2 regions of the Streptomyces sp. 2114.4 genome follow, and region 1 is predicted to be linked to the other one. Evidence: riboswitches for the same ligand, from Rfam matches in the RefSeq annotation. Region 1 holds a riboswitch; the other holds the start of a gene.

Region 1 (7,258 bases):
CGGAACGGCGCCGCAGCGGCCACCTGATCATGACGTGTTGCCGAACAAGCATCGAACGGGGCGCCAAGAGCTCGCATGGGACCGCCGAAAGGCGGCCAAATGCCCGGTCTCGCCGAGCCCAAAACCTGTGGAAGATTGTCGCCGCCGCGTACCGCCGGGTACAGTCGCCGCTAATTCTCCTGCTGCCGAGGCGAAAGAGAAGTTGGTGAACGACCGTCACCCATCGGGGGCCCCGCTCCCGACCGGATCCGCTTCCGACGCCTCGTATGCGCACTATCCCGCCTACGACTCCTACGGGCAGCAGCACTCCCCGTCGGACAACGCCGCATACGGCGACGGCGATCCGCTCTTCGGCTCGCTTCCCGGCTCGTACGAGACCGGTATGTACGAGACCGGCACGTACGACACCGGCAGCTACGGCACCGGGACGTACGACACGGGTACCCACGACGCGGGCGCCTATGGCATGAGCGCCTACGGCACGGGCACCTTCCACGCCGGTGCGTACGACACGGGTACCTACGACACAGGTGCGTACGCGGCGGTCGACGGCTATGCCACCGGCGCCTACGACACCGGCAGCTACGCCTCGGCGCAGTGGGACACCACCGCCCACGAGACCGCTGCCTACGACAGCGGCGCCTACCCCGCCGTCGCCCCGCACTCGGCCGCCGCGGGCTACGACCCCTATGCGCACACCGCCTACGAGTCCCCGGCACAGGACCCGGCCGCGTACGCGTCTCCCGCCTACGACACGGCGGCCACCACGTACGAGAACGCCGCGTACGAAGCCACCGCCTACGGGCACGGCGGGTACGACACCGGGAGCTATCCCACCGGTACCTATGACACCGGGAGTTACGCCACCGGCGCGTACGAGACCCCCGGTGACTTCGAGGCCACCGGCGGCTTCGAGACCATCGGCCGACAGGCCACCGCCCTCCAGGACGCCGCCGTTCAGGAGGCCTCCCTTCAGGAGACCGCGAGCTACGAGGCCACGGCGATCTGGCCCACCATGGACCGGAATCTGATCGCCGGCATCCCGGCCCAGGCCGGCCCGCCCCCGACCGACACCGTCCACTGGGACACCACCGCGTGGGGCGAAACCGGTCCGGGCGACACCGGTCAGGCCGACACCGGTCAGCTCGACTTCACTCAGCTCGATGTCGGCCAGCTCGATGTGAGCCGGCTCGATACCCAGCAGTTCGACGCCGACGGCTTCGAGACCGACGTCTTCGAGGCCGGCCGGCCCGGGAACGACGGCGGTGCCCCCGGCGACGGCACTCGCTCCGGTGGCGGCCACGACACCAGCGCTGCCGCTGCCGTGGCCGACGCCATGACGCAGGCCATGCCGGTCACCCCCGCCGCCCCTACCGGGCGGCGGGTCGCCGGAGCGGACGCCGGGAAGGCCGTCCGTGGCCGCGGCCGGAAGCGCCCGGTGAAGCGGTCGGCGCTGCTGACCGTCGCCGTCCCCTCGGTCGCCGCCATGGGCGTGTGCGCCGTGGCCGCCGCGTCCGTCACCGGATTCACCGGGGACGACAAGACCGAGGCGACTGCCCAGGCCGCGCCCGACGCCGGCGCCGTCAAACCGGCCGCGGCCAACAACAAGCTCGACACCCAGCTCGCCGGACTCAGTGCCAGCGCCGACGACTTCCGCGACCGGGCCAGCCGCACCCAGGAGCGGATCGACCTCAAGGAGCGCCAGGCGCTGGAGCGCAAGCGCAAGGCGGAGGAGGCGGCCCGCAAGGAGGCCGCCCGCCCCAAGTTCGTCCTGCCGGTCACGCAGCACGGGCTGAGCGCCACCTTCGGCCAGGCCGGTGTGAACTGGATGTCCGTGCACACCGGCATCGACTTCCCGGTCAGCTACGGCACCCCCGTCATGTCCGCCACCGACGGCACCATCCGCACCCAGTGGAACTCCGCCTACGGGAACATGGCGATCGTGACCGCGCCCGACGGCACCGAGACGTGGTACTGCCATCTGAGCAGCACCAAGATCCGGTCCGGGTCGGTCAAGGCCGGTGACCAGATTGCCTATTCGGGCAACTCCGGCAACTCCACGGGTCCGCACCTGCACTTCGAGGTGCGCCCCGGTGGTGGCGCGGCGGTCGACCCGCAGCCGTGGCTGCGCGATCACGGTCTCAACCCGAACTGAGACACGGGCCCCCACCCGCACCGACCGCCGTTCCGCGTGCCGCCGTTCCACGGGTTCCGCCATGCCGCCGTCCGCCGTCCGCCGTCCGCCGTCCGCCGGGTGACGATCCCCGTCACCCGGCCCGCGCGGCTCCCGTTACAGCTTCTCCACCGGCGCATACCGCAGCAGCAGCCGCTTCGGCTTCTCACCGCCGAAGTCGATCGTCGCCTCGGCGTTGTCGCCGCTGCCCTTGACGCCGACGACCGTGCCGAGCCCGAAGCTGTCGTGGGTGACCCGGTCGCCGATGGTCAGTGAGACGACCTGACGGTCACCGGCACGGCGGGTCGCGAAGCCGCTCGGGCCCTTGGCGCGCGACGACGAGAGCACGGAGCCGAAGCCGCCTCCGCCGCTGCCGCCTGCCGACATGCCGCCCATGGACGCGGACGGCGTCGCCGGACCCGTGCGCTTCCACTCCACGTGGTCGGCCGGGATCTCCTCCAGGAACCGGGAGGGCGGGTTGTAGGAGGGCTGGCCCCAGGCGCTGCGCATCGTCGAGCGGGTGACGTAAAGCCGCTGGCGGGCGCGGGTGATGCCGACATAGGCCAGCCGGCGCTCCTCCTCCAGCTCCTTGGTCTGGCCCAGCGAGCGCATGTGCGGGAAGACGCCGTCCTCCAGGCCGGTCAGGAAGACGGTCGGGAACTCCAGGCCCTTGGCGGTGTGCAGCGTCATGAGGGTGATCACGCCGCTGCCCTCCTCGTCCTCGTCCGGGATCTGGTCGGAGTCGGCGACCAGCGCGACCTGCTCCAGGAAGTCGGAGAGGGTGCCTGGGTTGTCTTCGCCGCGGTCCTGCTCGAATTCCAGGGCCACGGCGGCGAGTTCCTGGAGGTTTTCGATCCGGGTCTCGTCCTGGGGGTCGGTGGAGGCCTGGAGTTCGGCGAGGTAGCCCGTGCGCTCCAGGACCGCTTCCAGGATCGTGGCGGGGCCGGCGCCGGACTCGACGATGGTGCGCAGCTCCTCCATGAGGACATTGAAGCGCTTGACGGCGTTGGCGGAGCGGGCCGCCATGCCGTACGCCTCGTCGACCCGGCGCAGCGCCTGCGGGAAGGTGATCTTCTCGCGCAGCGACAGGGCGTCGATCATCGCCTCGGCGCGGTCGCCGATGCCGCGCTTGGGGACGTTCAGGATGCGGCGGAGCGGGACGGTGTCCTCGGGGTTGCTGAGCACCCGCAGATAGGCGAGGACATCGCGGACCTCCTTGCGCTCGTAGAAGCGCACCCCGCCGACGACCTTGTAGGGCAGTCCGACCCGGATGAAGATCTCTTCGAAGACCCGGGACTGGGCGTTGGTGCGGTAGAAGACCGCGACATCGCCGGCCTTGGCGTCACCGGCGTCGGTCAGCCGGTCGATCTCGTCGGCGACGAACTGCGCCTCGTCGTGCTCGGTGTCGGCGACATAGCCGGTGATCTTGGGGCCGGCGCCGGCGTCCGTCCAGAGGTTCTTGGGGCGGCGGTTCTCGTTGCGCTCGATGACGGCGTTGGCGGCGGACAGGATCGTCTGCGAGGAGCGGTAGTTCTGCTCCAGCAGGATCGTCGTCGCGTCCGGGTAGTCCTCCTCGAACTGGAGGATGTTGCGGATCGTGGCGCCGCGGAAGGCGTAGATCGACTGGTCGGCGTCGCCGACGACGCACAGCTCGGCGGCGGTCTCGGCGGGGCCGACCAGCTCGCGGACGAGGGTGTACTGGGCGTGGTTGGTGTCCTGGTACTCGTCGACGAGGACGTGGCGGAAGCGTCGGCGGTAGTGGTCGGCGACGTCCGGGAAGGCCTGGAGCAGATTGACCGTGGTCATGATGATGTCGTCGAAGTCCAGGGCGTTGGCCTCGCGCAGCCGCGCCTGGTACATCGCGTACGCCTCGGCCAGCGTCTTCTCGAAGCCATCGGCAGCAGTCCCCGCGAAGGTCTCCTCGTCGATGAGCTCGTTCTTGAGGTTGGAGATCTTCGCGCTGAAGGACTTGGGCGGGTAGCGCTTGGGGTCCAGATCCAGATCGCGGCAGACCAGTGCCATCAGGCGCTTGGAGTCGGCGGCGTCGTAGATGGAGAAGGAGGAGGTGAAGCCCAGCTTCTTGGACTCGCGGCGCAGGATGCGGACGCAGGCGCTGTGGAAGGTGGAAACCCACATGGCGTTGGCGCGCGGACCGACCAGCTCCTCGACGCGCTCCTTCATCTCGCCGGCGGCCTTGTTCGTGAACGTGATCGCGAGGATCTGGCCGGGGTGGACATGGCGCTGGGCGAGCAGATGAGCGATGCGGTGGGTGAGCACCCGGGTCTTGCCGGAGCCGGCGCCGGCGACGATCAGCAGCGGGCCGCCCGTGTGCACCACGGCGGCCTTCTGCTCGTCGTTGAGCCCTTCCAGCAGCGTCGCCGGGTCGAGGACCGGACGGGCGGCGCCGTCGCGGTAGTACGCCTCTCTGGGCGCGGGCGCGTCGAACCTCCCGCCGAAGAGGTCGGCGGGGATCTCCTCCGGGGCCGGGCCGTGCTCGTCCTCGGGGGCGGGGGGTGCTCCTCCTCGCCCTTGGGGCCGAGGTCCGCCAGGAAGCTGTCGTCAAAGAGGCTGCTCATCGCCCACCGAGTCTAGGCCGCCGCACTGACAGCCCGCGGCCCAGTAGGCGATTGCGGCCCGCTTTCGCCGCGGGCCGTGGCAGCGCGGCAGGTCAGACGTCCGGGGCCGGATGCCACCGGTCGGCAGCTCGTCTACCCGAATCCGACATCTGTCACGACAACCCCCGCATCGCGTTCAGGTCACAAAAAGGTTTCGGGCATATCGAACATCAGCCTTCACAGGAGCCACACGAGTTGGCTAACGTCCTCGCTCAGGCAGCCCGCCTCCCCGTGGACGACAGCGTCCGCACGGGCCGCCCACGCCGAGTCCGGCCCTGCCCTTGGGCACCCGGAGCCGGGGACCCACCAGCACCACCGGGGTGAATCGATCCGGACAGCCGCCGTCGGCGGAGATCCGGACCGTAGGGCAAGCCTTCCGTCAGCGACACCGCCCGAACCCGACAGCTAACCCGGTAGGCGGTCCACGGAAGGAGTCGCCGGCCTTGGCGTCGCATCGCAAGCCGCGCACCAGCATTCTCACCTCGCCCGGAGGACGGCGTACGGCGGTCGGGCTCACCACCGCCGCCCTCGCCTCGGCCACGCTGCTCTCGCAGTCCGCCGACGCGGCCCCCCGGGCGCCCAAGCCCACCGTCGAAGAGGTCAAGCAGAAGGTCGACGACCTCTACCACCAGGCCGAGGTGGCCACCCAGAAGTACAACGCCGCCAAGGAGCACACCGACGACCAGCGTGACCGTGTCGACGGACTGCTCGACGCCGCCGCCAAGCGGGCCGAGAAGATGAACGACGCCCGGCGCCGGCTGGGCACCTTCGCGTCGGCGCAGTACCGCACCGGCGGCATGAACCCGACGGCGCAGCTGATGCTCGCCAAGGACCCGCAGCAGTTCTTCGACCGCAGCCACCTCATGGAGCGGCTGACCGGACGGCAGAAGGAGGCCGTCTCCGACTACCAGGAGCAGCAGGCCGCGGCCGCCCGGCAGCGGGCGGAGGCGACCCGCGACCTGGAGCGGCTGCAGACCTCGCAGGCCTCGCTCAAGGAGTCCAAGCAGTCCGTCCAGCAGAAACTGGCCGAGGCCCGGCAGCTGCTGTCCGAGCTCACCGCCCAGGAGAAGGCGCGGCTGGCGGAGCTGGAGCGCCAGAAGGAGGCGGCGGCCAAGCGCAAGGCCCAGGAGGAGGCCCGCAAGCAGCAGGAGCGGGAACGCCGGCAGCACGACGGCGGCACGTCCGGCGGCCAGACCGGTGGCGGCGCCGACGACGGCGGCTCGACCGGGGGTTCGTCCTCCACCCAGGCCGAGAAGGCGCTCGCCTTCGCCCGCGCCCAGATGGGCAAGCCGTATGTGTGGGGCGCGACCGGACCCAGCTCCTACGACTGCTCGGGACTGACCCAGGCGGCGTGGAAGGCGGCCGGCGTCAGCCTGCCGCGGACCACCTGGGACCAGGTCAAAGCCGGCCAGCGGGTCGCCACCAAAGACCTCAAGCCCGGTGACCTGGTCTTCTTCTATGACGACATCAGCCATGTGGGCATGTACATAGGCGGCGGCAAGATGATCCACGCCCCGCACCCGGGCGCCGACGTCCGGGAGGAGTCGATCTACTACATGCCGATCTACGGGAGCGTCCGCCCGGGCTGAGGCCCGGCCCCCGCTCCCCCTTCAGGCCACCCCCCCACGGCCACCCCCCACACGCCACCGCGCGGCCGTCGCCTCCGGATGAGGAGTGCGATGACCGCGCGGTGTGCCGTTCGGGGAGCCTGCGTCGGCGCCCGGAGCCCGGTTCCGGGGCGCCCGCCGCTGTGGCCCGCGCCCCGAGCCCGGTTCCCGGGGCGTCCGCCGTTCCGCTCAGGTCCAGAGCACGGCGATGAAGATGTTGGCCACCGTCAGCGCGCCGACCGCGCCGAAGAGCGGCGGGGCGATCTTCTCGTCGTCCCGCTTGACGTAGACCAGCCCCAGGATGACCACCAGAACGGCCATCTTGATGCCGAGCTTGATGGTGTTGAGGCTGTGGTCCTCGGCCTGGTTGAGGCCGACCAGCACGATGCCGGTGACGAGCATCGTCAGCGCACCGTGCAGCATCGCCGGCACGAAGCGGGCGGTGCCCGCGCCCATCGCCTTCATCTGGGTCAGGAAGCCGCCCAGCAGGGAGGCGATGCCGATGATGTGCAGGCCGACGAAGAGATTGATTACTACGTCCATAGTGCTGGATCGTAGCCGCCGCATAGCACGGCTCTTCAGGCAGGGCGCCCACAATCGCCGCTTCGGTCAGGCCGGGCCCGCTCCCGGCCGTGCGGCCGTGGCGCCACGGTCACCTGCGCGCCGGTGCCGGTCGAAAGCGAACAATCCCGGGCAAGTGGACTCATCACCGCAACGCCCCGGCTTAGCGTCCTCCTCCAGGCGGTCGACTCCCCGCCCTCGCCGGCCTCCCACCGGCGTCCTGTCGGCCGCCCCGCCGTGAGGTGCGGCGGCGGTCCGTTCCCTCGTACGGACCGCCGCCGGGCCCACGGGCTCCAAGGGAA
Region 2 (7,258 bases), 1.3 Mb from region 1:
GCGCAGAACGGCGTCACCACCCCCTTCCCGATCCAGGCCGCGACCATCCCGGACGCGCTGGCCGGCAAGGACATCCTCGGCCGCGGCCGCACCGGCTCCGGCAAGACGCTCTCCTTCGGTCTGCCGACCCTGGCGCAGCTCGCCGGCGGCAGCACCGAGAAGAAGAAGCCCCGCGCGATCATCCTCACCCCGACCCGTGAGCTCGCGATGCAGGTCGCGGACGCGCTCCAGCCGTACGGCGACGTGCTGGGCCTGAAGATGAAGGTCGTCTGCGGCGGTACGTCCATGGGCAACCAGATCTACGCCCTGGAGCGCGGCGTCGACGTCCTCGTCGCCACCCCGGGCCGGCTGCGCGACATCATCAACCGTGGCGCCTGCTCCCTGGAGAACGTCCAGGTCGCCGTCCTCGACGAGGCCGACCAGATGTCCGACCTGGGCTTCCTGCCCGAGGTCACCGAGCTGCTCGACCAGATCCCCGGCGGCGGCCAGCGGATGCTCTTCTCCGCCACCATGGAGAACGAGATCGGCACCCTGGTCAAGCGTTACCTGACCAACCCGGTCACCCACGAGGTCGACAGCGCCCAGGGCAACGTCACCACCATGACCCACCACGTCCTGGTCGTGAAGCCGAAGGACAAGGCGCCGGTCACCGCCGCCATCGCCGCCCGCAAGGGCCGCACCATCATCTTCGTCCGCACCCAGCTGGGCGCCGACCGCATCGCCGAGCAGCTGGTCGAGTCCGGCGTGAAGGCCGACGCGCTGCACGGCGGTATGACGCAGGGCGCGCGCACCCGGGTGCTCGCGGACTTCAAGGACGGCTACGTCAACGCGCTGGTCGCCACCGACGTCGCCGCCCGCGGTATCCACGTCGACGGCATCGACCTGGTCCTGAACGTCGACCCCGCCGGTGACCACAAGGACTACCTGCACCGCTCGGGCCGTACCGCCCGCGCCGGACAGTCCGGCACCGTCGTCTCGCTGTCGCTGCCGCACCAGCGCCGCCAGATCTTCCGCCTGATGGAGGACGCGGGCGTGGACGCCTCGCGCCACATCGTCGGCGGCTCCGGCGCCTTCGACGAGGACGTCGCCCGGATCACCGGTGCGCGCTCGCTCACCGAGGTCCAGGCCGACGGTGCCAACAACTCGGCCAGGCAGGCCGAGCGCGAGGTGGCCGAACTCACCCGTGAGCTGGAGCGCCTGCAGCGCCGCGCCACCGAGCTGCGCGAGGAGGCCGACCGGCTGACCGCCCGCGCCGCCCGTGAGCGGGGCGAGGACCCGGCCGAGGCGCTTGCCGCCGCAGCCGTCACCGCCGAGGCCGAGGCCGCCGCCGAGGCCGCCGTACCGGCCCAGGCCGGCGCGTCGGACGAGCGCCGCGACGACCGGGGCTTCGACCGCCGCGACGACCGGGGCAACTTCGACCGCCGTGACCGTCGTGACGACCGCTCGGGCGGCCGTTCCTTCGACCGTGACCGTCGCGATGACCGTTCCGGTGGCGGTTTCAACCGCGACCGTCGTGACGACCGTTCCGGTGGCCGTTCCTTCGACCGTGACCGTCGTGACGACCGCTCGGGTGGCCGTTCCTTCGACCGTGACCGTCGCGATGACCGTTCCGGTGGTGGCTTCAACCGCGACCGCCGCGATGACCGTTCCGGTGGCCGTTCCTTCGACCGCCGTGACGACCGCTCGGGTGGCGGTTTCAACCGCGACCGTCGTGACGACCGTTCCGGTGGCCGTTCCTTCGACCGTGACCGCCGTGACGACCGCTCCGGCGGTGGCTTCAACCGTGACCGCGGCGACCGTCCGAGCCGCCCCTTCAACCGTGACGACCGCTCCGGCGGCCGTTCCTCCGGCGGCTACCGCTCCGGCGGCGGCGACCGTCCGTTCAACCGCGACGACCGTTCCGGTGGCCGCCCGTCCTCCGGTGGCCACCGCGGCGGCGGCGACCGTCCGTACGGCCGCCGTGATGACCACCGTGGCGCCACGACCGGCTCCGGCGGCCGCCGTGACGACAAGCCGCGCTGGAAGCGCAACGGCTGATCACATCCGCTGATCCGCAGGGCCCGTACGCACTCAAGTGCCGTACGGGCCCTGCGTGTTGAGGGGCGAGCGGGGCGCCCCGCCCGGTGCGCCGGCAGGCCCCGCGGCACCCCGCCGGGCAGCCCGATCCCTAATGCCTTCGGGCTGCGGCACATCCTCGGGCTATGCTGCTCGGTGCGGGCCATTAGCTCAATTGGCAGAGCAGTGGACTTTTAATCCATTGGTTCAGGGTTCGAGCCCCTGATGGCCCACAGAGACCAAGGCCCCGCCGCCTGGAACGGAGTGTCCGGGCGGCGGGGCCGCTGTCTTTCTCGGGGGCTTGGGACGGGGGCTGCTGGGCCGCTGCTGGCCCGAGAGCGGGGCGATTATGCGAGGGACGTTCCCTGCACCACGAAGCCGTCTGCAGGATCTCTGGATCGCGTCAATGGGCCGTCAAATCGATGGCTGGTGCACGCACGTGAGGGAGACGATGGCGGACAGCAGCTGGTGCAAACCACGTGGGGACGAGATCCCAAGGCGCAGGCAACGCCATCAACACGGAAGCCACGGATGACCGACCGCGTTCGAAGTCCGCAAGAGCATCAAGCGTTTTCGAGACGACCCGGTTCGGGTGGCGTATTGAGGGGAGCCGCGTGATCGGGTGGACGTACGGACGCAAAATCTACGAGGACCTTCTGTCCCTCGCCGAAACCGTCGCGGTGAGCACCGACGACTTCCCCGAACCGGCGTGGCGCCGGCCGGAGTGAGAAGGCCGGAGGTTCGCTGCTGGGCCACAGCCCCTGCGGCAGGCCCCGAGCCCTCGACACGGTCTCTTCGGATCCGGTGACCAAGCCCGTCATGTTCAGCCCACAGGGATGGGCCGCGGGGCCAACCCGGACCCCGCCGTGACCCATCCGGCCCCCGAGGATTCGCCGCCCGGCGCCGTAGCGGAAACGCTGGGGACGTCGACGCGGCCGCCACCACGGTGCTCGTAGGCGGGCGGGAGTGGGAAGAGGCCGGTGCGGATGCTCCAGGACGAAGTGCGCCCCAGGGACGACGCGGGGCGGCAGGTGCGCCGCGGCCGGCGGACGAAGCTGTCCGGCCGTCGGCTGGTGCGCCTGCTTCCCGCCCTTCTGATCGCCGGGGGCCTCGTCGTGGGTGTCGTCACGCCGGCCGGTTATACGGCCGCGCCCTTCTTCTGCGCCGCCCCGCTGATCGCCGCGTCGCTCTCCTCCCTGCGCAGTACCGCCGTCACGTCCCTGGCCGCCGTGCTCGGCGAGATCTGGGCCGTCACCTACCGCGGCGCCCTCGAGGACTACCAGGAGTCCGTGGCGGAGAGCGTCATGGTCTTCGTGGTCGCCCTGTTGGCCCTCGGGCTCAACCGGTGCGTCCAGAGGAGCGATGCCCATCTGGCCTCCGTACGGGACATCTCGGAGGCCGCCCAGCGCGCCGTACTGCCCACGCCCCCCGAACGGCTCGCCGGCCTCGGCGTCGCCGCCCGCTACGTGGGCGCGCGGGCGGATGCCCGGATCGGCGGCGACCTCTATGCGGTGCAGGACACCCCGCACGGCGTACGGCTGATCGTCGGCGACGTACGGGGCAAGGGGCTGGAGGCGGTGGAGGCCGCGGTGATCGTCATCGGTGCCTTCCGCGAGGCGGCGGAGCAGGAGACGACGCTGGAGGCGGTGGCGGGCCGGCTGGAGCGGGCGCTGCAGCGGGAGGGCGGACGGCGCGCGGGGCTCGACCAGTTCGAGGGGTTCACCACTGCCGTCCTCGCCGAGATCCCCGCCAACGGGCAGTCCGTGCTGCGTGTGCTCAACCGCGGCCATCCGCCCCCGCTGCTGCTCACCCTGGACGGCGGGGTGCGTGAGCTGGTGCCCGCGGCACCGGCGCTGCCGCTGGGCATGGGCGACGTGGCGAGCTGGCCGGACCGGTCGGACGAAACGTTCTTCCCGGCCGGCGCCCTGCTGCTGTTCTTCACCGACGGGGTGACCGAGGCCCGGGACCTGCTGGGCCGCTTCTACCAACCGGCGAGCAGACTGCGCGGCCGTCGTTTCCCGGGGCCGGACGCCCTCCTGGACATGCTCGTCGAGGATGTCGCACGGCATACGGGCGGCGCACCGGCCGACGATATGGCCCTGTTGGCGGTGCAGCGGCCGATGAGCGCGTAGGGAGGCCGTGCAGGGCAGGGCGTGTCCCGGCATGGCTCGCCCGGCCCTGCGGCAGGCCGTGCGTGGCGCGTCCTACGGCATGCCCTGCGCCACGCCCTCCGCCCCCGGGAACCGGTGCAGGCTCTCACCGTGCGGGCCGGTGAGCGCGACCGGGCGCTCGTCCAGGGCGAGGGTGAGCAGTCGCGCGTCATCCGGATGCGGCGAACGGCGCGCCGGGGCGGGGATCCAGGGCAGGACGGAGGGGTGCTCGTGGGAGACCCAGTGGCCGCCGCCGGGCCGTCGGCGCAGCAGCGACCGTACGAGATGCGTGAACTCCTCGCGGCGGGCGGGCGCGAGGTCGGCCAGCGCGGCGCTGTGGAAGATGACCAGTGTGGCCCCGGGCGGCGCCTCGGCGGCGAGCGCGGGCAGTTCCTGGAGCAGATCGCCGCGCACCAGCCGTGGCCGCGGCGCCGGCCGCACCGCCTCGACGGCCGCGGACAGCCGCGCGGCGCGCTCCTCGTCGCCCGGCCATACGAGCGCCTGCAGCCAGCGCAGATCGTCCGGTTCGGCAGCCGGGTCGAGCGGGTCGAGGCCGATACCGGCCCGCCAGACGATCCGCGGCATCCGGCCCCGGCCGGGCAGCAGCTCGTCAGCCGTCCACCCCGTACGGCACTCCAGCACCAGGGGGCTCTCCGGCGCCCCTGCCTCCGCCTCCGCCGCTGCCTCCGCCTCGGTGAGCGGGGCGCCGCTTCCCCCGTCGCCCTCGTACCGGCGCAGGTAGCGGTAGCGATAGCGGTCGGGATGCAGACACAGCCCCGCCGACGTGCCGACCTCCAGCAGCGCCAGCGGCTGCGGCAGGCGGGCGAGCAGCGGCAGCAGCGTCGCGCAGTGGGCCGGTTCGTCGGTCCGGGGCGAGCGCTGCATGATCACCGCACGCACCTCGTTCCAGTGCCGTACCGTCCACTCGCGCCAGCGGCCGTACGCGGTTTCGCCGCGCGGCCCCAGCTCGGCGTGCGGGCCGTCGAGATAGCGGACGGTGGCGAGCAGAAGCTCCGGTTGCTGTGCGCCGCCGGCCGGCAGCGACCCCGACACCAGATCGCAGAGCTCCGGGTCGTGGCTGATCCGCGCGCTCAGCTCCTCATGCGCCGCGGACCGCCCCCGCGCCTGGCGCCAGGAGAACTCCCGGTACCGCTCCGCCAACCCCCATGTGCCGACCACGGTGCGTTCGACGTGACGGGTGTTCCCGGTGTTCCCCGCGTTGACGGCCATGATCCGACGTTACTGCTCTCACGTTCCGTAACCGAGGGGCACCCCTCCGCATAACGACTGGTGCACAATCGCCGCGAGATCGTTTAGGCGCGGACGGTCAACTCGCCCGGTTTGCAGCCATGCTGGCCGAAAAAGTCCAGGCCAAAGCTCCTGGGAGGCCGCTACGAAATCCCGGGAAGGCTTGGAATTCGACTGCGTTCTCTATTACTGTCCGATAACGCAGCGCGGTCGTCCCAGCCGTCGCAAGAGGCGGCACCGTGCGCAGACGCCGAATCCCGCACGCGCTTTTCACGCACCTCCAGCACCTCGAACTGCACCAAGGGAACCGGGGAACCACTTCCTTGGGGTGAATCGGACGCTCTCCGCCAGCGGGCGCCCGTAGGAGACCTTCCTGCTCCGAACCCGTCAGCTAACCCGGTAGGCGAGAAGGAAGGAAAGGAGAGCGCCCCCGTGGCGTCCAACAGGCCTGCCCCCGAGGGTCCGTCCGCCTACGACCTCGATGACCGAGGTGCCTTCCCGGGCCCCGGTCATGCGGACAACATCAACGACGGGCCGTGGGAGGAATGGAATCCCACCGAGGATTCCGTCCGCTCGGTCCGCGGCAAGCACCGGGTGGCCAAGCAGCGTGGCGGCGGGCTCGCCCGCGGTGGCACGGTCCTGGGCGTCGGCGTCATCGCGGCGGTCGGTGCCGGCGGCATGGCCACGGCCGAGGGCCGCCCTCCGGTGCCGATTTCGATGCCCGACGTCGGCGGTATGGCCGACGACGTCGCCGACAAGCTGCCGGACGCCAAGTCGCTTCCCGGCGTCGGTGACCTCATATCGGACGAGGGCACGGATACGGGCGCGGCTTCGGCCTCGGACTCCGCCGCGGGCGTGGCTTCGGCCTCGGACTCGGGCGCGGGCGTGGCTTCGGTCTCGGACTCGGGCGCGGACGCCGGCGAGGCGCTGCGCAGCCGCATCCTCCAGCAGGCCGACGCGCAGCAGGGCGCCGCCGAGCAGGAGGCCCGTGAGACCGCCGAGCACACCGCTTTCCAGACGGCCGTCCAGGCAGCCGACGCCCACCAGAAGTCGGCCGAAAAGGCCGCAGCAGCCAAGAAGGCGGCCGAGTTGGAGGCCAAGCGCGAGGCCGAAGAGGCGGCCCGTCAGAAGGCGGAGGCCGCCCGCCTCGCCAAGCTGGCGAAGAACTTCATCGCTCCGGTCTCCTCGTTCACGCTCACCGCGAGCTTCGGCCAGGCCGGCGACCGCTGGGCCGCGGACCACACCGGGCAGGACTTCGCCGCGCCGGCCGGCACTCCCGTCAAGGCCGTGCACTCCGGCACCATCACCCAGGCCGGCTGGGCCGGCTCGTACGGCTACCGCATCGTCCTCACCCTCGACGACGGCACCGAACTCTGGTTCTGCCACCTGTCCTCGATGGTCAAGACCTCCGGCAAGGTCGGCACGGGCGATGTCATCGGCCGCGTCGGCGCCACCGGCAACGTCACCGGCCCGCACCTCCACCTGGAGGTGCGCCCCGGCGCCGGCGACCCGATCGACCCCATGCCGTGGCTGCGCGATCACGGCATCAAGGTGTGAACGCCTGACGGGAGGTGCCGTCGGGGGGAGAGGGAACGGAGGGAATAACTCCGCTCCCCCCGACGTTGCCACCACGTATGACCGCGACACACACTCCCCGGAATCGTCAGTCCCTGGGCTCGCTCTCCGTCTCCCCGCTGTCCCTCGGCGGCAACGTCTTCGGCTGGACGGCCGACGAGCGCGCATCCTTCGCCGTGCTCGACGCCTACGTGGCGGGCGGTGGCAACTTCATCGACACCGCCGACGTC

The links. Region 1 has a riboswitch for cyclic di-AMP ahead of CFW40_RS21980 (C40 family peptidase). Riboswitches for the same ligand answer to the same signal wherever they lie in the genome.
Region 2: linked by a shared signal. The riboswitch ahead of CFW40_RS16030 (M23 family metallopeptidase) and the one ahead of CFW40_RS21980 (C40 family peptidase) in region 1 are both predicted to bind cyclic di-AMP.

What each region holds. Positions count from the first base shown of each region.
Region 1 covers NZ_FYEY01000001.1:4,977,116-4,984,373, reverse strand. Annotated here, with positions in the region: gene CFW40_RS21990 (M23 family metallopeptidase) at 206-2,155, shown strand; partial or broken gene pcrA (DNA helicase PcrA) at 2,291-4,749, opposite strand; cyclic di-AMP (ydaO/yuaA leader) riboswitch at 5,040-5,224, shown strand; gene CFW40_RS21980 (C40 family peptidase) at 5,232-6,377, shown strand; gene CFW40_RS21975 (hypothetical protein) at 6,585-6,938, opposite strand.
Region 2 covers NZ_FYEY01000001.1:3,673,508-3,680,765, reverse strand. Annotated here, with positions in the region: gene CFW40_RS16050 (DEAD/DEAH box helicase) at 1-2,037, shown strand, start outside; tRNA gene CFW40_RS16045 (tRNA-Lys) at 2,216-2,288, shown strand; gene CFW40_RS16040 (PP2C family protein-serine/threonine phosphatase) at 3,042-4,187, shown strand; gene CFW40_RS16035 (DUF2332 domain-containing protein) at 4,260-5,435, opposite strand; cyclic di-AMP (ydaO/yuaA leader) riboswitch at 5,692-5,874, shown strand; gene CFW40_RS16030 (M23 family metallopeptidase) at 5,886-7,010, shown strand; gene CFW40_RS16025 (aldo/keto reductase) at 7,088-7,258, shown strand, end outside.